Regions from separate parts of the Nonomuraea sp. NPDC049695 genome, predicted to be linked through region 2. Evidence: riboswitches for the same ligand, from Rfam matches in the RefSeq annotation. Region 2 holds a riboswitch; each other region holds the start of a gene.
What was found. A riboswitch is a leader RNA that binds a small molecule or an ion and turns the genes downstream of it on or off. The one in region 2 is predicted to bind cyclic di-AMP.
Positions count from the first base shown of each region.

Region 1 (6,478 bases), on a different contig from region 2:
CGACCTCCCGCATCGGGGCCTTGAGCAGCGTGTCGTAGACGACGATCCGGCGCGTGGCGCCGAAGCCGGACACGTACGCGTTGAGCGCCGTCGTCCTGCGCGAGGCGTCGGCGATCAGCACGTCCTCGACGGGCACGCCGTCGCGCTGGGCCATGGAGAGCAGGCTCACGCGGAGTGCGCCCTGCCGCATGGGCGTGAAGTCGTTGAACAGCGGCTCGAACACCACCGGATAGATGAACGACATCGCCACCGTCAGCACGAAGGCCCCGGCGGCGGCCGGGATCCACCAGCGCTTGATCCTGCGGGCCAGCGCCATGAGCACGAGCAGCATGAGGCAGAGGAGGAACGTCTCGACGCCGATGTTCTTGAGCCGGTCGCCGGCCCAGGACCCCCAGTCCTGGGTGGACAGGCCGTAGCCGCGCAGCGTCGTCTCGAACCAGATGCCGAGCGGCAGCTTGAGCAGCTCGACGATGACGGTGATGACGACGACGCCGAGCACCACCCGTACCCACCACGGGCCTTTGAGCCACCGCACGGCCTTCGCGCCGAGCGGGGTGGCCACGAGCAGCCCGGCGAGGACGAGCGTGAGCGCCAGCGACAGGTAGCTCGGCACGGTGGTGGCCGCGTCGAACGCCTCGGCCCTGGCGATCTGCGCGGCGGTGAAGTCACGCGCGGGGTCCGGCGGCCCGGAGGCGAGGAGGCGCCAGGGGATGCTGAAGGCGGCCACGGCCACGATGATCAGGCCGAGCACCACGGCCGCCACCGCCGCCTGCCGCCTCAGCCGCGTCTCGTCCGCGACCTCACGCGCCCCGTCCCCGTTCACCGACATCCCGTCCCCATGCCCCTGCCCCTCTTGAGCGTGAACGTCCACCGCCGCTCCTCCCCCTCACGCGAGCTGGTCCCGCACGTAGTCGCGCCACCGTGCGGTCAACGTGGCCGTGGACAGCCCGAGCGCGGCGAGCGCCCGATCGACGCCGGCTGCCCGGGCATCACGGTAGAGCCTCACCAGCGTCCCCTCACCGAACCGGTCAGCGAGGAAGCGACACGCCAGCCAGGCCTCCTGGTACGCCCGCGCGAGCCGTACGGGGTCCCGGCCGTCGGCCGCGAAAGCGGCAGGTCCGGGCAATTCCCCTGGCAACCGTCCGGAACGCACCTCGGCGGCGAGCTCGGCCGCGGCGGTCCTCACGGGGAGCCCGGAGTCGCGGTAGCCGACGTAGTCGGCGAATCCCTCGTAGAGCCAGACGGGCAGGTGGTCGGTGCCCGCCGCAACGTGGGTGAGCTCGTGAGCGAGCACGACGTCCTTGCCGGTGGAGTTGAGCTCGGCGAAGAGCTCGGGGACGACGATCACCCGGTCGCCGTCGGCCAGCGCGGCCAGCCCGTCGATCCTGCCCACCCCGGCCAGCCTGGCGGCCTCCGCGGCGGAGCCGGGAACGACGATCAGCGGTCGTACCGGCCGGCCGAGCACGCCCGATACCCGCTGTGCTGCCGCGTCGGCCCGGCGCGCGAGCTCGCTGAGCTCCCCTTCCGGAGCGTGGTGGCCGACGACGACGGAGCGCGCTCCGTGGACCAGGACCGCACCGTCACGCCACAGGTGGCGGGCCTCCTGCGGGAGGTTCGGCGCATCAGGGGTGGGGGCGGCGGAGGGAGCGAGGGCGAGGATCGCGATGGAGGCCACCGCGACCCGACGACTCATCCACCCCGACACGACGCCCGATCGTAGTCGGCCCACGGGAGACTTCAGTACAAAAGAACGAGCCCCGCCCGAAACGAGTTCGGGCGGGGGCTCGGTCAGCTGCCGGGACGGACGGCGCCGACGAAGGACGCCTTGCGCCATCTGCTCAGCTTGTCGATGCGTACCCGTTCGCCTGTCCGCGGCGAGTGGACCATCTTGCCCTTGCCGACGTACATGCCCACGTGGCCGAGCCCGCTGAAGAACATCAGGTCGCCCGGCTGGAGGTGCCGCCAGGAGATCTTGTTCTTGATGCGGACGAACTGGCTGCTCGCCACGCGCGGGATCTTCACGCCGGCCTTCTTCCAGGCGTACTGGACGAGGCCGGAGCAGTCAAACGAACCAGGGCCTGTGCCTCCGTACCGGTACGGATCACCGATCTGGTGCTTGGCCACGGCGACGGCCTTGCGGGCCTTGGACTTCTGCCGGGCGATCTTGACCGCCCTGAGCGTCGCGACTCTGGCCGACGTCGAGGTGCGGGCGGCCGTGACCGCCTTGGCCGTCGAAGCGGACGTGTTCGTCGCCGCCCGAGCCGTTGGGGCATGGAGGACCAGACCTCCGGCCGTCACGGTCATCGAGAGCGCTACGCCACTCAGGGCAAGGCGGGACAGACGGGGGTTATGCGGGGACGTAGACAGGATTTCTCCTTGTGACTTCCACGAACGCCTACCGGGTTAGCTGACGGGTTCGGGCCTGGAAGTAGCCCTACGGCGCGATTTCGCGCCGATTCACCCCTGATCCCTGGGGAACTGGGATCGCTGGGTCCCCGGCTCCGTGCCTCCTGGCTGCACGGATTCGGCAGGTCACCGCCCGATCAAGGATTCACATGGGGATGTGGGGCGGTGGCCGGCGGATCTTGAGCTGTCTCGCTTGCAAGCGGGACGACGCCAGAAGGTACGCGCAACCGTCAAAAATCGGCAAAGCGAGACATGGCCTGTAAAGATCAGATAAAGGGGGCTGTAAGGCGAAAAGCCCCTGCTGAAAGGCCAGGTTCCGTTATCGGAATGTGACACTGCTCACATTTGCTTTCACCCTGTTGTGTCAGGTCTCAAATGTCGCGTTTGTCACACTGGGATGGGAACGTTCCAAGAAGGATCTCCGGCAACGCCGGAGTCGTGGAAAGGGCGACTACGGGCGGACAGCGCCCACGAGGCCGCTGCCGTAAGAGGAGAGCTTGACGACCTTGACCACGTCCCCGGTCTGAGGCGCGTGGACGATCTGCCCGTTGCCGGCGTAAATGCTGACGTGGCCCAGTCCGTTGCTGAAGATGAGGTCGCCGGGCTGGAGGTCGTTCAAGGAGACCTTGCGGCTGGCCCCCCACGCCCACTGCTGCCACGTCGTACGCGGCAGCGACACGCCACCGGCGCGCCACGCCGCCTGGGTCAGGCCCGAGCAGTCCCAGCCGTTCGGTCCGGTGCCGCCGAAGACGTACGGCTTGCCGACCTGGGCGTAGGCGAATCGCAGGACGGCGGCGGCGTTGCCGGAGGCGGGGCCCGTGTACTTGATGCCGACGCTGCGTGGATTGCCGGGATTGTAGGCGTTCAGCTTGTCCAGCAGCTTCTTCTGCTGGCTGATCAGCTTCATGACCTCCGAGCGTTCCTTCTCGACGCCGTCCCGCTCCCTGTCGGCCGCCTCCAGCGCCTGCTCCGCCTTGTCGCGCTCCGCCTTCAGCCCGCGGTTCTCGCGATCGAACGCGGCCAGCTTCGCCGCCTCCTCCTTCGAGATCTGCCCGGCCAGTGTCAGCCCCGTCAGCAGGGCCGAGGGGTCGTCCGTGCTGATCAGGCCGGGCAAGGAGGTCGGGTCGGTGCCGAGCTTGTAGCCGTTGACGGCCATGTTGATCACTTGGGCGCGCAGGTCCGCGACGGTGGCCAGCTTGCGCTTGTAGCTGTCGTTCAGCTTCGTGTAAGCGCCCTTGGCTTCCTTGTAGCGCTCCGTGGCGGTGTTGTACCGGTCGACGACCTTGTCGGCCTTGTCGTTGAGCTTCTCGAGCTTGGCCTTGGCCTGCCGGAGCGTCGGCTTGGGATCAGCGAGGGCCGGACCCATCGGGGACAGGAGCAGCCCGAATGCGAGACCCGCGGCAACCGGCATCCTGCCAAACCTCACTGTGTCGCCTCCCAGGGATGATGTCTGGGGCGAAATAGTACAGAAGTGGCGGGTGAGGTCTCACCTAAAGCGGCAAATCGTGATGGAGGGCCGAGCTGGACCACCGGCCGGCCAGTCCGTAATCTAGGCCCGGCCCAGCCTGCGCAGCAGCAAGCCAGACGGAACGGGTCTGGCTCCCATCCGCCTGACGGACTCGGCCACCTCGCGGTCCGACGACACCACGGCGATGGCCCGGCCGGGCGGCTCGGCGCGGACGAGCTGGCGGATCAGGTCGTCCGCGATCTCCCCGGGCTCGCTGAACAGCACCCGCACCCCCCGGGGCGCCACCACCTGCACGGGGGCATTGAGCTCGGCCCCGTCGAACACCACGGTCACCTCGACCCTGGTCTGCGCCACCAGCCCGCCGAGGCCGGTCATCAGCCGGTTGCGCTGGTCGGCGAGGGTGAGCGTGCCGTAGCCGGTCTTGGTCACGTTGTAGCCGTCGATGATCAGGTGGACCTGCGGCAGGGCCAGGAGCTGGTCGAGGAGCTGCGGGTCGTCGTCGGCGAGGGCGCGCGCCGGGACCCCGCGCACGCCGGGCCGCTCGCCGGTGACGGCGGCGACCGAGTCGGCGGGCCGGCTGATCATCGTGGGTAGGGCCAGCTCCCTGCGCAGCCCGGCGGAGGCGTCCTGGAGCGCGTCGAGCAGCACCCTGACGCGGGCGTCCTCGATGCTCCTGCCCTCGCGGGCGGCCCGGCGCGAGGCCTCGAGCTGTTTCTCCACGTCCGCCAGGCGCTCGCGCAGCCGCCGCAGCTCGGACTCGCCCGAGGATGAGGCGGCGGAGGCGGCCGACCTGGCCTCCTCGGCCGCGTGCTCCATCTCCTCGGCATGGCGGACCGCGGCCTTGGCGCGCTCGCGGGCTTCGTGGAGCTTGCGCCGCAGGTCGGAGTTCTCCGCGCGGGCCGCCCTGATCTGCTCGCGCAGCCGGTCGGACTCCTCCTTGGCGGCGCTCTTCTGCGCGGCCAGCTGCTCGCGCAGCCGGGTGACCGCCTCCTCGCGCTCCGATCCCTCGGCCGCCGCCGCCGACTGCTCCAGGTCGGTGCGGGCGGCCTCGATCATCCCGGCCCAGCCGGGCGGCCGGGTGAGGTACGCGGCCGCGGCCACGAGCACGGGGTCGGCGGCGGGCGGCACGTTTCCCTCGGCCAGCGAGGCGACCAGCTCGGGCCAGCCGGCGGCCACCGACTCGGCCACCAGCTCCCGGAACTTCTTGTCGTTCTCCAGCTGCGCCGCGATGGGCGCGCTGCCGAGCTTGGCACGTTTTCGGGGGTCGAACTTGGCGATGCCGCGCAGCGGCGGAGGTATGGAGACAGCGGGCATCGTCCCGAGCACCTGAGAAGCCAGATCGACGACATTGAGCCGCACCTGCTCGGGAAGCGGGCGAGACAGGCCTTCACCCGCTGAACTCATCCCACTTGTCCCTTCGTGACATGCCCTTTCAGACAAGGGTACGGCTGCCGCGTACCTGACCGTAACGGTCACCCCTGTATGGACGAGCGCTTGGTTGGCGGTATACGACTGAGCCGGAGCCTGGGAGGCCGACCGTGACAGATGAGATCCGCACCTCCACCCGCGACCTGGAAGAGCTGCGCGAACGCCTGGCCGTCTGGCTGAGCGGCAGGGTCGGCGCACGTGCTTCGGTGTCCGAAGTGTCCAGGCCGTCCGAGAACGGCATGTCGAGCGAGACCCTGTTCTTCACCGCCACCTGGGGCGGAGGAGGAACGCGCTGCGTAGCCAGGCTCGCACCTGCGGTGGAGTCCGTTCCGGTGTTCCCCTCGTACGACCTGCGGGCGCAGTTCGGGATCATGCGCCTGGCCAGGGAAAAAGCTGGGATTCCAGCGCCCAGGGCCCTCTGGTACGAACCTGACCCCGGCCATCTCGGCACGCCGTTCCTCGTCATGGAGCGCGAGGACGGCGAGGTACCGCCGGACGTGATGCCGTACACGTTCGGGAGCTGGCTGCTGGACGCGGCGCCGGCGGACCGGCGCAGGCTGCAGGACTCCGCCGTGGCGGTCCTGGCGGCGCTGCACCAGGCCCGGTTCACGGCCGATGAGCTGGCTCCGTTGGGACCGGCCGGGCTGCGCGCGCACGTGGACGGACAGCGCGCCTACTACGCGTGGGCGCACGGCGAACGGCGGATCCCGCTGCTGGAGCGGGCTTTCCGTTGGCTGGAGCCGCACTGGCCGCACGAGCCCGGTCCGGACGTCCTGTGCTGGGGCGACGCCCGGATCGGGAACATGGTGTTCAGGGACTTCACCCCCGTCGCGGTGCTCGACTGGGAGATGGCCACCGTGGGCCCGCGCGAGCTGGACCTGTCCTGGATGATCTTCCTGCACCGCTTCTTCCAGGACCTCACCGTCGCCGCCGGCTTCCCCGGCATGCCGGACTTCATGCGCCGCGGCGACGTCTGCCAGAAATATCAAGAATTGACGGGGTACGAGCCCCGCGACATGGACTTCTACGAGATGTATGCCGCCCTCCGGCACGGCATCGTCATGGCCAGGGTGTGGCAGCGCCGGATCCACTTCGGCGAGCAGCCCGCGCCGGACGACCCCGACGACCTGGTGCTGCACCGGGCCACGATCGAGGAGCTGCTGGCGGGGTGACTAC
Region 1 is NZ_JBFANV010000013.1:17,554-24,031, forward strand. Features, by position in the region: gene AB0J64_RS14275 (M48 family metallopeptidase) at 1-871, opposite strand, end outside; gene AB0J64_RS14280 (hypothetical protein) at 887-1,693, opposite strand; gene AB0J64_RS14285 (C40 family peptidase) at 1,789-2,304, opposite strand; cyclic di-AMP (ydaO/yuaA leader) riboswitch at 2,378-2,540, opposite strand; gene AB0J64_RS14290 (NlpC/P60 family protein) at 2,858-3,817, opposite strand; gene AB0J64_RS14295 (NYN domain-containing protein) at 3,956-5,278, opposite strand; gene AB0J64_RS14300 (phosphotransferase family protein) at 5,413-6,474, shown strand; gene AB0J64_RS14305 (response regulator transcription factor) at 6,475-6,478, opposite strand, start outside.
Region 1: linked by a shared signal. The riboswitch ahead of AB0J64_RS14285 (C40 family peptidase) and the one ahead of AB0J64_RS54410 (CHAP domain-containing protein) in region 2 are both predicted to bind cyclic di-AMP.

Region 2 (6,478 bases):
AGAGAGATACGTGGCCCGTTGTTCCCGGGTTCAGCCTGTTCGGGGCGGCAGAGGTGATCAGCAGCTTCTCGTGGTGATGCCAAACTGGTGGGGTGAGTGACGACGGTCGCCCTGCCCCGCCAGTGACCAGCCCTTCCATCGTGGTGCTGACGATGGCCAGGCGCATCGAGAACGAGCTCGGCTCCGCTCTCGCGCCGCTGGGCCTGACGGTCAGCCGGCTGGGGCTGCTGGGGCACATCTCCGGTGTGCCCGGCGCGTCGTACAGCGATCTGGCCCGCATGTCGGGCATCACGGTGCAGAGCGTGCACGCGGCGGTGAAGGCGCTGGTGGCGGCGGGGCTGGTGCGCGATCACACCGTCCGCGCGGGCTCGGCCTCCATGATCGAGCTGACGCCGGACGGCTCCCGCCTGCTCCAGGCCGCGACAGACGTGGTGGGCGAGGTCGACGAGCGGCTGTTCGGCCCGGCGGCCGATCCCATCCAGCGCCGGCTCGGCCAGGCGGTCCTCGCCGCCTTCACGGGCGAATCGGCCGGCTGACGGGTCTCTCGAGCAAGCCAACCTTCAGGGTGCCTGAAGCATGCCCTAAGCTTCAGGCATCCTGAAGGTTGGAGGAAGAAATGTTGCTGGAACATGTCCTGCTCTCCGTGCACGTGCTGGGCAGCATCGTGTTCGTCGGGGGCTCGGCCGTGGCGACGAGCCTGTTCCCCCGCTACGCGCCCGCGGCCGACGGAGAGGGGCGCAGCAGGGACGTCGCCGTCGCCCTGCACCGCATTACCGGCGGGTATGCCGTCTTCGGCCTCATCGTGCCGCTGGTCGGAATGGTCATGGCCGGCGTCCAGGGGCGGATGGGGGAGATCTGGATCATCGTCTCGATGGTCCTCACCGCTGCCGCGGCCCTGCTGCTCTTCACGCAGATCTACCCGCGTCAGCGCCAGGCGCTCGCCGACGCCGGCGACCCCGCACGGCTGCGGCAACTGAGCATGTTCGCCGGCTTCTACAACCTGGCGTGGGCGATCGTCGTGGTCCTGATGATCGTACGGCCCGGCTCCGGCGAGGGCGCGTGAGCCCGATGCGCCTCCTGCGGATCGCCGCCGCCGTCGAGCTGGTCACGTTGCTCGTCCTGATCGCGAACCTGCTCACCGTGCACGCCAAGGCCATCACCACCTTCGGCGGCCCGCTGCACGGCGTCTCCTACGTGGCCGTCATCGCGGCCACCTCTCTGGCCTCGTCCACATCGCCGAACGGCGTCCTGTGGCGGGCCTTCATCCCCGGGATCGGCGGCCTGCTCGCTCAGCGCGCCCTGCGCGCACGGCAGGACTGACCCGACGAACCCCTGACGACGGCCCACGAGCCCGCAGGAGATCGCCTGGCCGATGGAGCCGGTCCGTACGTGGTTGCGCCCGCACGGGGCTGCTGTTCGGCCTGGCGAACCAGATCATGCTCAGGGCGGTGGTGGGGCCGGCCGGGTGAGCGGCGCCCGCCGGGCCCCGCGGACCAAGCTCGGGCCGGGCGCGCGCCGCCGGCACAGGGTCAGGCGCCGCGGGCGGCGTCGTAACGGGCGATGACGTCGTTCCAGTTGATCAGGCCCCAGAGCTTCTCGACGTAGTCCGGGCGTACGTTGCGGTACTGCAGGTAGTAGGCGTGCTCCCAGGCGTCGAACACCAGCAGCGGCGTGGTGTTCATGCCGACGTTGCCATGGTGGTCATAGACCTGCTCGACCACCAGGCGGCGGCCCAGCGGCTCCCAGGCCAGCACGCCCCAGCCGGAGCCCTGCACGGTGGCGGTGGCGGTGGTGAGCTGCTTCTTGAAGGCGTCGAAGGAGCCGAAGTGCTCGTCGATCGCCGCGCCAAGGTCACCGTTGGGGCGGTCGCCGCCGTCCGGGGACAGGTTCTGCCAGAAGATCGTGTGCAGCACGTGGCCGGACAGGTTGAACGCGAAGGTCTTCTCCAGGCCGACCAGGCCGCCGAACTCGCCCTTGTCGCGCGCCTCGGCCAGTCTCTCCAGCGTGTCGTTGGCGCCCTTGACGTAGGCGGCGTGGTGCTTGGCGTGGTGCAGCTCCAGGATCTCCCCGGTGATCGCGGGCTCCAGCGCCGCGTAGTCATAGGGCATGTCCGGAAGGGTGTACTCACCCATGCGTGTCTCTCCTCGGGAGGTCTTAGTTGCAAATATGTCGCAACAACAATAATCATGCAACTAGGCCTCATCGCGTACGGGCTGCCGGCCGACCCGCCGGCTCGCTTGGCCCCGTGAATCCTTTTGTGGGGTGGCGGCCTCTTATGGGGGTGATGGCCACGCTGATAAGGAGATGGGCTATGGGTGACGTCGTGATCCCGGCTGTGCGCCGGGCGCTTTTCGCGACCTTGCGCCGGCGGCAAGGGCGTGGACGTGGCTGACCGCTCGTGGGCGAGCGCGCAGCTCATCGAGGCCGCGCAGGCCGGTGATCGTGAGTCGATCACCGCGGTGATCCACGGTGCCCATTCCCACGTGCGGCGCTTCGCGGAGCATCTCTGCGCGTCCCCGCAGGACGCCGAGGACGCCGCACAGGAAGCATTGATCATCCTCTACCGGAAGATCGGCTCACTGCGCGCCACCGGGGCGCTGGCGTCGTGGATGTTCAGAATCGTCCGGAACGAGTGCCTGCGCCGCGGGCGACTGCTGTTCGACCGCGACGAGGAGGCCGGCGCCGCTCTGATGACCTCGGCCGAGGACGAGGCCATCCGGCGCCTGGAGGCCGAGCTCGTCGCGCAGGCGATCAGGGAGTTGCCCGAGGTTCAGCGCAGAGTGTTGATCATGCGGGATGTCCTGGGCTACCCGGGCCGGAGGGTCGCGGAGGTGCTCGGCCTGAGCGACGCCGCCATGAAGTCCCAGCTGCACCGGGCTCGCACTCGGCTACGGCTCAGCCTGGGCGACCTTACCGGCCCCGCCGGGGGTCCGCATGACCCCGAAGCCGCCGGCGCCTGACCCGAGCCGACCGCATTTCCACGATCCCGAGATTGAAGGGGAGGTTCCGCCATGCTCGAAACCGGATCGCCCGCGCCTGAGGTGGTGCTGGAGAACACCGACGGCCAGGCCGTGCGCCTGTCCGACCATCGCGGCAATCATGCCGTGCTGATCTATTTCATGCGGTCGACGTCGTGCCCGGTCTGCAACAGGCACGTCCAAGACCTCGTCCGGTGCCGCGACGAGCTCGCGGCTGACGGCGTCCAGGTGTTCGTCGCGGTTCCTGAGGACCGTCAGGAAGCGGCCGCGTGGAAGGCCAGGCGCGGGGTCCCGTTCCCCGTCCTCATAGGGCGCCGGGGCACCCCGCACGAGATGATCGGCCTGAGCAGGAAGGTCTTCGGCGCGCTGCAGCAGTCGGGCAGCATCCTCATCGATTCCCAGGGCGTCGTCCGCCATGCTCACGGCGCCACCATGCCCACCAGCGGCTACGACAAGAAAGGGATCATTGCCGCTGTCCAGGGTCTCCGCGCCGGCGCAAGCGGCTGACCGCGAGCCAGGCCGCCCACCGATGGGCTCCCGGCGCGTAAGGTGTCCGAATGATCGAGATACCGGAGGCGTTCGCCCGGAGCACCGTCGAGCGTGAGGGAGAGTCCGGAGCGGCGTGGCTCACCGAGTTGCCGGCGATCGTGGCGGAGTTGCTGGAGCGCTGGGGATGCGTGCCGGACGGTGCGGTCATGCACGGGGGCGTCGGGGTCGTCGTCCCGGTGCGACGGCGGGGCGGCGCGGGAGCCGCCGTGCTGAAGGTGTCGTTTCCGCATCCCGGCAACGTCCATGAGCCGGACGCCTTCGCGGCATGGGAGGGGCGTGGAGCCGTGCTGCTGCACGAGCGCGACGATGAGCGTTTCGCCATGCTGCTCGAGCGGGTCCGGACGTCGACGCTGGCGGAGGTCGAGGACGGCGATGAGGTGGTGGCGGTCGCAGGGCGGATCAATCTCCGGCTGGCCGTCCCCGCGCCACCCGGCCTGCCCCGGCTGAGCGAGCGGGCGGAGGCCTGGGAGCAGCGGCTGCGCCAGGATGCCGAGGAGCTGGCGCATGCGCTGCCGCCGTACGTGGTGGACGCCGCCGTGGCGACCGTCCGCGAGCTGGGCCGCGTCCAGCCCGACACCCTCGTCCACGGCGACCTCCACCCCAGGAACATCCTGCGCGCCGACCGTGAGCCATGGCTGGCCGTCGACCCCAAGGGGCACGTCGGAGACCCCGCCTACGACGGCGGCGCCCTGCTCAAGTCGCGCGCGTTGACGCTCCTCGAGGCGGATGACCCGCACAAGGCTCTCCACCGCATGCTGGACGTCTTCGCCGAGGCGGCGGAGGTCGATCGGGAACGCGTCCGGCGCTGGGCCCAGTTCCATGCCGTCCAGGCTGCGTTCTGGGGCCGCCACCACGGATTCCGCATCGCGCGCAGCGGGCCACGATTGGACTGGCTCACCGAGTTCGCGGACCGCCTGGCGGAGTCGCTCACGGAACGCCCTGCCGGTCCCCAGGTCTAGAAAAGACAAAGAGCGGGTAGTCAATCATCTATATTGCGGGGGTTTCGCGCGAATATTCGCCGGTGCTACTTGCACCTTTATATGCCATTCGAATACTTTCGTGCTACTCAGGCGTATCTGCGGCAGAACCAGACGCCGCATGGCGCCTTCCGTATTGCCCAGACCGCGCTTCACCTGCGCGAACGACTTCGCGTAGAGGTGGCGCGGCCGCCGAATCCGCGACTTCGCGGAACCGGGGACCCGCAGTTTCTCTGGGGTGAATCGGCGCGCCTCCGTACGGGGCGCCCATAGGGCACTTCCACGCCCGAACCCGTCAGCTAACCCGGTAGGCGGCATGGAAGCAAGGAGCAATCCGCCCTATGGGGAAGAACATCTTCACGGGTGCCCTGCAGACCGGAAACCTTTCCCGCCTCGCCCTGTGCATGAGCGTCGCCGTGGGCGCGGGCCTCGCCGGTACGCCGACCTTCGCGGTCCATCACCAGCCCGACACGCGAACGTCGCAATGGGGCACCGTCCAGAAGGCTCCCGGCCAGGTGGCCGCGGAGCAAGTGATCAGAATCGCCGAGTCCCAGATCGGCGTGACCGAGAACGCCGCAGGCGGCGGAACCCCGTTCCAGAGCTGGTACATGTCCTCGCCCCGGGCGGCGGAGACCGTGGCCCGCGACGGCGGCACGCCGCAGTCCTACGCCAACGCCCCGTGGTGCGCCATGTTCGTCGCCTGGGTCGGTGATAAGGCCGGCGCCCGGCCGACCATCGGGTGGGACTCCTACACCGTCACCTGGGCCAAGTGGTTCGAGGCCAACAGGCGCTGGGGCGCCGTCCCCAGGCCCGGTGCCGTCGTCTTCTTCGCCTGGCAGACGAAGAGCATCAGCGGCATCGAGCACATGGGCCTGGTCAAGCAGGACAACGGGAACGGCACGATCACCACGATCGAGGGCAACACGGACGACGGCCGGGTGGAGGAGCGGATCCGGCCCACGTCCCAGGTCGTGGGCTACGGCTATCCCCAGTACAAACCCTGACGAGCCCGTCTCCGGGGTCCGGCGGCGTCGACGTCGGATGCGGAGCCGGCCGGGCGCTGCCCATGCTGTCGGGGTTCGCCGAGGCGGTGCGGGGGTGACCCTGCCGCCCTGGCCTGCTACGGGCGGACCGCGCCGAGCAGGCGGGTACGCCAGTAGTCGTCGAGGTCGACCACCTTGATGACGTCTCCGGTCTGGGGCGCGTGGACCATCTTGCCGTTGCCGGCGTACATGCCCATATGTCCCAGGCCCTTGCTGAAGAGCAGGTCTCCGGGCTGCAGCCGGTCGAGCGGGACGCGGCGGGCGGCTCCCCAGCCCCACTGCGTCCAGGTGGTGCGGGGCAGCTCGACTCCTGCCCGGCGCCAGGCGGCCTGGGTCAGGCCGGAGCAGTCGTACGAGCCCGGCCCGGTGCCGCCGTACCGGTACGGCTTACCCACCTGGGCGAAGGCGAACTGCAGTGCTAAGCGGGCGTTGCCGGAGGCCGGGCCGGTGTACTCGATGCCGGGGCTGTTGGGGTCGCCGGTCTTGAAGGCGCCCAGCCGGCGCAGGAGCTTGGTCTGCTCCTTGACCAGCTTGTCGACCTTCGCCTTCTCGTCACTCACCTGGTCGCGCGCGGTGTCGGCCTCCGCCAGGAGGCGCTTGGCGTCGTTGCGGCGATCGCGCAGCTCCTTGGTGGCCGCGTCGTAGGCCCGGATCTTCGCCGCCCTGGCCTCGGCGATCTGCTGGAGCGAGGCCATGCTGCCCAGCAGCGCTTCCGGGTCGCCCTGGCCGATGAGCCGGCCCCAGGCCGGGTACGGGCCCACCTGGTAGTCGTTGACCGCCGCCGTGACGAGGTCCCGCCGAAGGGCATCGGCCCGGGCGTCCTTGCGGCCGAGCTCCGCGTCGAGATCGCCGTACTTCTTCTTGGCGCTCTTGTACGTCTCCGTGGCCTGGTTGTACTTCTCGACCAGCTGGTCGGCCTGCTCATTGAGCT
Region 2 is NZ_JBFANV010000148.1:7,861-14,338, forward strand. Features, by position in the region: gene AB0J64_RS54375 (MarR family winged helix-turn-helix transcriptional regulator) at 153-536, shown strand; gene AB0J64_RS54380 (hypothetical protein) at 623-1,063, shown strand; gene AB0J64_RS54385 (hypothetical protein) at 1,060-1,320, shown strand; gene AB0J64_RS54390 (superoxide dismutase) at 1,530-2,132, opposite strand; gene AB0J64_RS54395 (sigma-70 family RNA polymerase sigma factor) at 2,385-2,960, shown strand; gene AB0J64_RS54400 (peroxiredoxin family protein) at 3,012-3,485, shown strand; gene AB0J64_RS54405 (aminoglycoside phosphotransferase family protein) at 3,536-4,486, shown strand; cyclic di-AMP (ydaO/yuaA leader) riboswitch at 4,685-4,833, shown strand; gene AB0J64_RS54410 (CHAP domain-containing protein) at 4,846-5,508, shown strand; gene AB0J64_RS54415 (NlpC/P60 family protein) at 5,625-6,478, opposite strand, start outside.

Region 3 (6,478 bases), on a different contig from region 2:
CCGCGCGGGCCCGCTGCCAGCCCGGACTCGGTCAGCCACTGGACGTTGCGGACCGCTCCCAACGCCACGACGCACACGTCCGCGTCGACACGACTGCCGTCGGACAGGTCCGCACCGGTGAACCGGCCGCGCCCGTCCCCGTGCAGGGCGGTGACCGTCACCCCGCAGCGCAGATCCACGCCGTGGTTGCGTTGCATGACGGCCGCAAGCTTCGACAGCGTCCCGCCGAGCGCCCCGACCAGGGGTGCAGGACCGCGTTCGGCGACCGTGACGTCCAACCCTCGTTCCCGGCAGGCCGAGGCGATCTCCGAGCCGGTGAAACCGCCGCCGATCACCAGCACCCGCCTCGGCCCGGCGGCCAGCCGCTCGGCCAGTTCCCCGGCGTCGTCGCGGGTGCGCAGGGTGAACACCCCGTCCAGGGCGGCCTCCTCCGGGTCGGGCCAGGGCCGCGCCCGGGTCCCGGTGGCGATCAGCAGCCGGTCGTAGGGCAGCGACTCGCCGTCGGCCAGCATCACCCGTTTTCCGAGAGGGTCCAGGCCGGTGGCGGCCACTCCCAGCCGCCAGTCGGCCTCCGGGTCCCGGCGCATCGGCAGCCCCGTGGTGTCCGCCGGCGCCTTGCCGAGCAGAACCTGCTTGGACAGCGGTGGCCGGTCGTAGGGCGGGTAGGGCTCATCCCCCACCACGGTCAGTGAGCCGGTGAAGCCCTCCTCACGCAGCGTCTCGGCGGCCCTCAACCCGGCAAGCGACGCGCCGACGATGACGATGCGGCCGTCCCGCAGATCACCGGGCACCGGCGCTCACCTCCTCGCCCACGAGGATGGCCCGGACCGGGCACGCCACCGCAGCCTGGCGCACGCGCTCGACCTGGTCGGCTGGGACGGCTGGGGTGTACAGCAACCCCTCTTCCTCGTGGAGCTCGAACACCTGCGGTGCGAGGAAAACGCACTGCGCATAGCCCTGGCAGCGCGTGAGGTCTACAACGATCTGCATTTCGCGGCTCCCCCCGTCGCCTCGCTCCCCTCCTCCTTTCCGGAGTGAGCAGGTTCCAACCCCTGTTTCCGCAGGTGGGAGAGAGTGGCCCGGCAGGGATAGGTGTGATCTCCGCAGGTAGACGGCCCGGATCACGGGTCGCAGCCGCGCGTCAGGGACAAACGCTGCACGCGCAGGTTGGGGCAGGTGCGCACCTGCCTGGAAACGGAGATCACCGAATCGGTGACCTGCGGGCCTCTTCGATCAGGCGGCCGGAGAGTGGAGTGCGGTGTGCGGCGATCAATCCGTCGCGGCGGCCGCCTGGGCCGGCTCGAGGCGTAGTGCCTGGAGCATCTGGGAGAGCGCGATCCAGGTGTCGTCCAGGTCGCCGGGGTCGGTCGACCTGGCCAGCCACAGTGCCGCCTCGTTCATGGCGCCGGACAGCAGGTGGGTGAGCGGTTCGACCGGTTGCGGCGTGATGATGCCCTCTTCGACGAGGGTGGTGAGCGCTTCGGCCAGGTGGCGGGCCGAAGCGGCCTCATCCAGTGCGCGCCACTCGCTCCACCCCAGCACGGCGGGGCCGTCGATGAGCATGATCTGCTGGACGTCCGGGTCGGTGCTCGCCGTGAGGAAGGCCCGGCATCCCGCCGTCAGTTGCTCCCAGGGATCGTCCTCGGCGTCGGCGGTCGCGGCCACCTTCTGGGCGACCTCCTGCTGTACGTGTTCGAGGACCGCGCGGAACAGGTCGGCCTTGCCCGCGAAGTGGTGGTACAGCGCGCCCTTGGTGACGCCGGCGGTGTGCACGATCTCCGCCAGGCCGACCGCTGCGTAGCCATGGGTCGCGAACAGCCGCCGGCCTACCCGCAGCAGGGTGCGCTTGGTCTGCTCGCGCTGGCGGGCCCTTGCCCCGTCGGTCATGGCGTTCCCTTCACGTTGACATACCGATGGTACGTCAATACCGTACCTTCGCATACCGTCGGTATGTGAAAGGGAGTTCTGTGATACTGACCAGCTTCTATCCGGTCATCGGCACGTCGCGGTTGACCGAGTCCCACGACTTCTACACCCGGCTGTTCGGCTTCGAGACGACCTTCGAGGCGGCCTGGTACGTGAGCCTGCGGTGGCCGGGGCCGCCGGCGTACGAACTGGCGCTGCTCGACCACACCCACCCGACGCTGCCCGAGGGATATCGCGTGCCGGTGCAGGGGCTGCTGCTCAACTTCGAGGTGGAGGACGTCGATGCCGAGTGGGAACGGCTCGTCGCCGGTGAAGGGCTGCGACCTGAGCTCGAACTGCGCAGCGAGGACTTCGGGCAGCGGCACTTCATCGTGGCCGACCCCAACGGCGTCCTGATCGATGTCATCACGCCCATCGCGCCCTCGAAGGCTTACGCCGACCAGTACGTCAGCGAGTGAACCGAGGCATCAAGCTGACTCATGCCGAGCCCGCCGGCTTCTGGCGGCCGCTGCTCTGCTCAGGCTGCGCGGCGGCCCAGGCCGCGCAGCTGGTCGACGGTCAGCGCGGAGACGTTCTGGTCGATGGGGGACTCGGTGTACTGGTGGATGGTCCAGGACTTCCAGTCGGCGGGCGGGGTGACCGCTCCCTTGGCCTTGCTGTAGTGGGCCACCCATAGGGGGTATTCGGCCAGGCCCTTGCCGTAGGTGTCCGCGAAGTTCCAGCCGCTGTAGAACATCGGGGTGATTCCCGTCTTGGCCTTCACGTACGACAGCCACGCCTTGGCCCAGGCGTTGACCTCGGCCACGGACTTGCCGTCGGTGGTCTCCAGGTCGAGGACCAGCAGGTCGCCGGGCTCGGCGGGCTGCGCGTTCACCACGGACAGGAAGTGCTCGGCCTCCGCGACGGGGTCGTTGCCGGGGTGGCCGTAGTGGTAGGCGCCGCGCACGATGCCCTTCTTGCCCAACTGGAGCCAGTGCCTGGCGAAGGAGGCGTCGCGGAAGCTCGTGCCTTCCGTGGCCTTGATGATGCCGAACTGGGCCTCGCTGGCGTTCCAGTCGTACAGGGGCTCGTAGTTCGAGATGTCCAGGCCGTAGGTGAGGGACCCGGTCTCAGGCTGGGCCTCGTACGTCGGGACGTGGCTGGTGGGCGCTGCGAGCGTCATGGTGGCCACGCCGGCGATGGCGGTCGTTCCGGCGAGGATCGCACCCGCGACGGCGAAGCTGACGCGCTGGGTGAGGGGATTGAGGCGATTCTTGAGGGAAATACGGGCGATTGCGGCAAGCCGAGGCTCGGGCATGACGGCATTGACTCCTTGCTTCCATGCCGCCTACCGGGTTAGCTGACGGGTTCGGGCTTGGAAGTGCCCTACGGGCGCAGGCTGGGCTGGCGTCCGATTCACCCCGAGAAGGTGGGTCCCCGGCTCCGCGAGACGCGGATTCGGCGGCCGGACACTGCCCTGGAGGGCAGCGCACGGTCCGGTCAACCAAGCGGCAACGATGCGGTGAAAGGTCGTCACATCTATGTCGCGATTAGGCAAAAGATAGACATATAGGCATAGATAGTGCAAGTAGGGCAAATCGGATTGGCCGCTGCCGGTCGCTGGACGGCACTGAAGTGCCGTGCCTGTAAGGGATGCAGGACTCGGTAAAAGATTTGGGGGTCGCCGGGCACGGACCGGCGCCGCGCCGCACGGGTCCGGCTCGGGTTTGAAATACGGTGGGGGGGTATAGTATGGTGAGAGTGTCGGAAGGGGGAGACATGGTCGGATACAGCGACAGCAAGCAGGACCAGCTGCGCCGGTTGCGTCGCATCGAAGGTCAGGTGCGCGGGTTGCAGCGGATGATCGAGGACGACAAGTACTGCATCGACGTCCTGACACAGGTGTCGGCGGCCACCAGCGCCCTGCAGTCGGTCGCCATCTCCTTGCTGGAGGATCACCTGGCCCACTGTGTGGCCGAGGCCACCGCCAAGGGCGGTCCCGAGGCTCAGGCCAAGGTCAAAGAGGCTTCCGACGCCATCGCGCGGCTCGTCCGCTCCTGACAGCACCGAACACACCGGAAAGGGTTGATCGATATGGCTACCGCCACCTACACCGTCAAGGGCATGACCTGCGGCCACTGCGTGAGCTCGGTGAAAGAAGAGGTCGGCGAGGTCGCCGGGATCACCTCGGTGGAGGTTGACCTGGCCAGCGGCCTGCTGACCGTCGAGAGCGACAGCCCCGTGGACACGGCGACGATCGTCGCGGCCGTGGAGGAAGCGGGCTACGAGGTGGCGAATCCGGCATGAACGCGGCGACCAAACTGGGTGCCTACGTGCTGGGGCTGGCCGTCGTCTTCGGCGGCGCCCTGGGCGTCGGGAACGCGGTGGGCGACGTCGGCCCGGCACCGGCCAAGCCCGACCACGGGACGGCCCATCCGGCTCCCGCCGCCGACGGCCACGACGGCCATGAGGAGACCACCGCAACAGCGCAGGACAATACCCCCGGGGGGCTCCAAGTGTCCCAGAACGGCTACACCCTCAACCCGTTGACGACGATCAAGGCCGGCGAGCCCACGGACTTCCGCTTCACCGTGACGGGATCCGACGGCAAGCCGGTGACCGACTATCAGGTCCAGCACGACAAGAAGCTCCACTTCATCGTGGTGTCGCGGGATCTGGCGACGTTCCAGCACGTACATCCGGACATGGCCCCCGACGGTGTGTGGTCGGTGAAGCTGACGCTGGACGACCCGGGCGCCTACCGGGCCTTCGCCGACTTCGCTCCCACCGGTGGCAGCGGCTTGACTCTTGGTACGGATCTGCTGGTCGCGGGTGACTACAAGCCACAGCCCCTGCCCCAGGCGGTCAGGACGGCCCAGGTGGACGGCTACACGGTCGCCCTGACGGGTGATCTCGTGCCAGGCCAGGCCGGCAAGCTCACGCTGAGCGTGAGCAAGGACGGCAAGCCGGTCACGGATCTGCAGCCGTACCTGGGAGCGTACGGACATCTGGTCGCACTGCGGGCCCGTGACCTGGCCTACCTGCACGTCCACCCGGACGGCGAGCCGGGCGACGGCAAGACGGCGGCCGGACCGGAGATCACCTTCTACGCCGAGGTTCCCAGCGGCGGCGACTACCGGCTGTTCCTGGACTTCCAGCACGACGGCAAGGTCCGCACCGCGGACTTCACCGCCCGAGCCGGGGCCGGGCAGCCCGGACCCACGGCAGAGCCGAGCGCCGGCCCGTCCCACGGCACCCACGCGCACTGATCGCAGGACACGGAAGAAAGGAGACGTGATGTCGTCCCTGACTGAAAGCAGGGCTGTCGAGCTGTCGATCGGCGGCATGACCTGCGCGTCCTGCGCCAACCGGATCGAACGCAAGCTCAACAAGCTCGAAGGCGTGAGCGCGACCGTCAACTACGCGACGGAGAAGGCGAAGGTCACCTTCCCCGAGGGCGTGGATCCGGGGCAGTTGATCGCCGAGGTGGAGAAGGCCGGCTACACCGCCGCGCTGCCCACCCCGCCCGCCGCGCCGGGGACCGAGGCCGAGCAGGAGCCCGCCGACGAGCTGCGGCCCCTGCGGCAGCGGCTGACCACCGCCGTCGTGCTCAGCGTGCCGGTGGTGGCGATGGCGATGATCCCGGCGTTGCAGTTCACGAACTGGCAGTGGCTGTCGCTGGCGCTGGCCGCGCCGGTGGTGGTGTACGCGGGCTGGCCGTTCCACAAGGCGGCCTGGACCAACCTGCGGCACGGCGCCGCCACGATGGACACGTTGATCTCGGTCGGCACGCTGGCCGCGCTCGGCTGGTCGCTGTGGGCGCTGTTCTTCGGCACCGCGGGCACACCCGGGATGACGCACCCGTTCGAGTTCTCCATCGAGCGCACCGACGGCTCGGGCAACATCTACCTCGAGACCGCGGCGGCGGTGACCGCGTTCATCCTGGCCGGGCGCTACTTCGAGTCGCGTGCCAAGCGGCGTGCGGGTGCGGCGTTGCGGACGCTGCTGGAGCTGGGCGCCAAGGAGGTGGAGCTGGCCGACGGCCGCCGAGTCCCCATCGAGCACCTGCAGGTCGGTGACACCTTCGTGGTCCGGCCGGGAGAGAAGATCGCCACGGACGGTGTGATCCTCGAGGGCACCTCCGCGGTCGACGCCTCCATGCTGACCGGTGAGTCGGTGCCGGTGGAGGTGCGGCCGGGTGATGCGGTGACCGGGGCGACGGTGAACGCGGGCGGCCGCCTGATCGTCCGCGCCACGCGGGTCGGCGCCGACACCCAGCTCGCCCAGATGGCCAAGCTGGTGGAGGAGGCGCAGACCGGCAAGGCCGCCGTGCAGCGGCTGGCCGACCGGATCTCCGGGGTGTTCGTGCCGATCGTGATCGCGCTGGCCGTCGGGACACTCGGGTTCTGGCTCGGGACCGGCAACGGTGTGGGCGCCGCGTTCACCGCTGCGGTCGCGGTGCTGATCATCGCCTGCCCGTGCGCGCTGGGCCTGGCCACCCCGACGGCGCTGCTGGTCGGCACCGGCAGGGGCGCCCAGCTCGGCATCCTGATCAAGGGTCCGGAGGTGCTGG
Region 3 is NZ_JBFANV010000035.1:23,388-29,865, forward strand. Features, by position in the region: gene AB0J64_RS27870 (FAD-dependent oxidoreductase) at 1-791, opposite strand, end outside; gene AB0J64_RS27875 (ferredoxin) at 781-990, opposite strand; gene AB0J64_RS27880 (TetR/AcrR family transcriptional regulator) at 1,270-1,887, opposite strand; gene AB0J64_RS27885 (VOC family protein) at 1,968-2,384, shown strand; gene AB0J64_RS27890 (GH25 family lysozyme) at 2,444-3,223, opposite strand; cyclic di-AMP (ydaO/yuaA leader) riboswitch at 3,236-3,379, opposite strand; gene AB0J64_RS27895 (metal-sensitive transcriptional regulator) at 3,685-3,966, shown strand; gene AB0J64_RS27900 (copper ion binding protein) at 4,000-4,212, shown strand; gene AB0J64_RS27905 (hypothetical protein) at 4,209-5,174, shown strand; gene AB0J64_RS27910 (heavy metal translocating P-type ATPase) at 5,203-6,478, shown strand, end outside.
Region 3: linked by a shared signal. The riboswitch ahead of AB0J64_RS27890 (GH25 family lysozyme) and the one ahead of AB0J64_RS54410 (CHAP domain-containing protein) in region 2 are both predicted to bind cyclic di-AMP.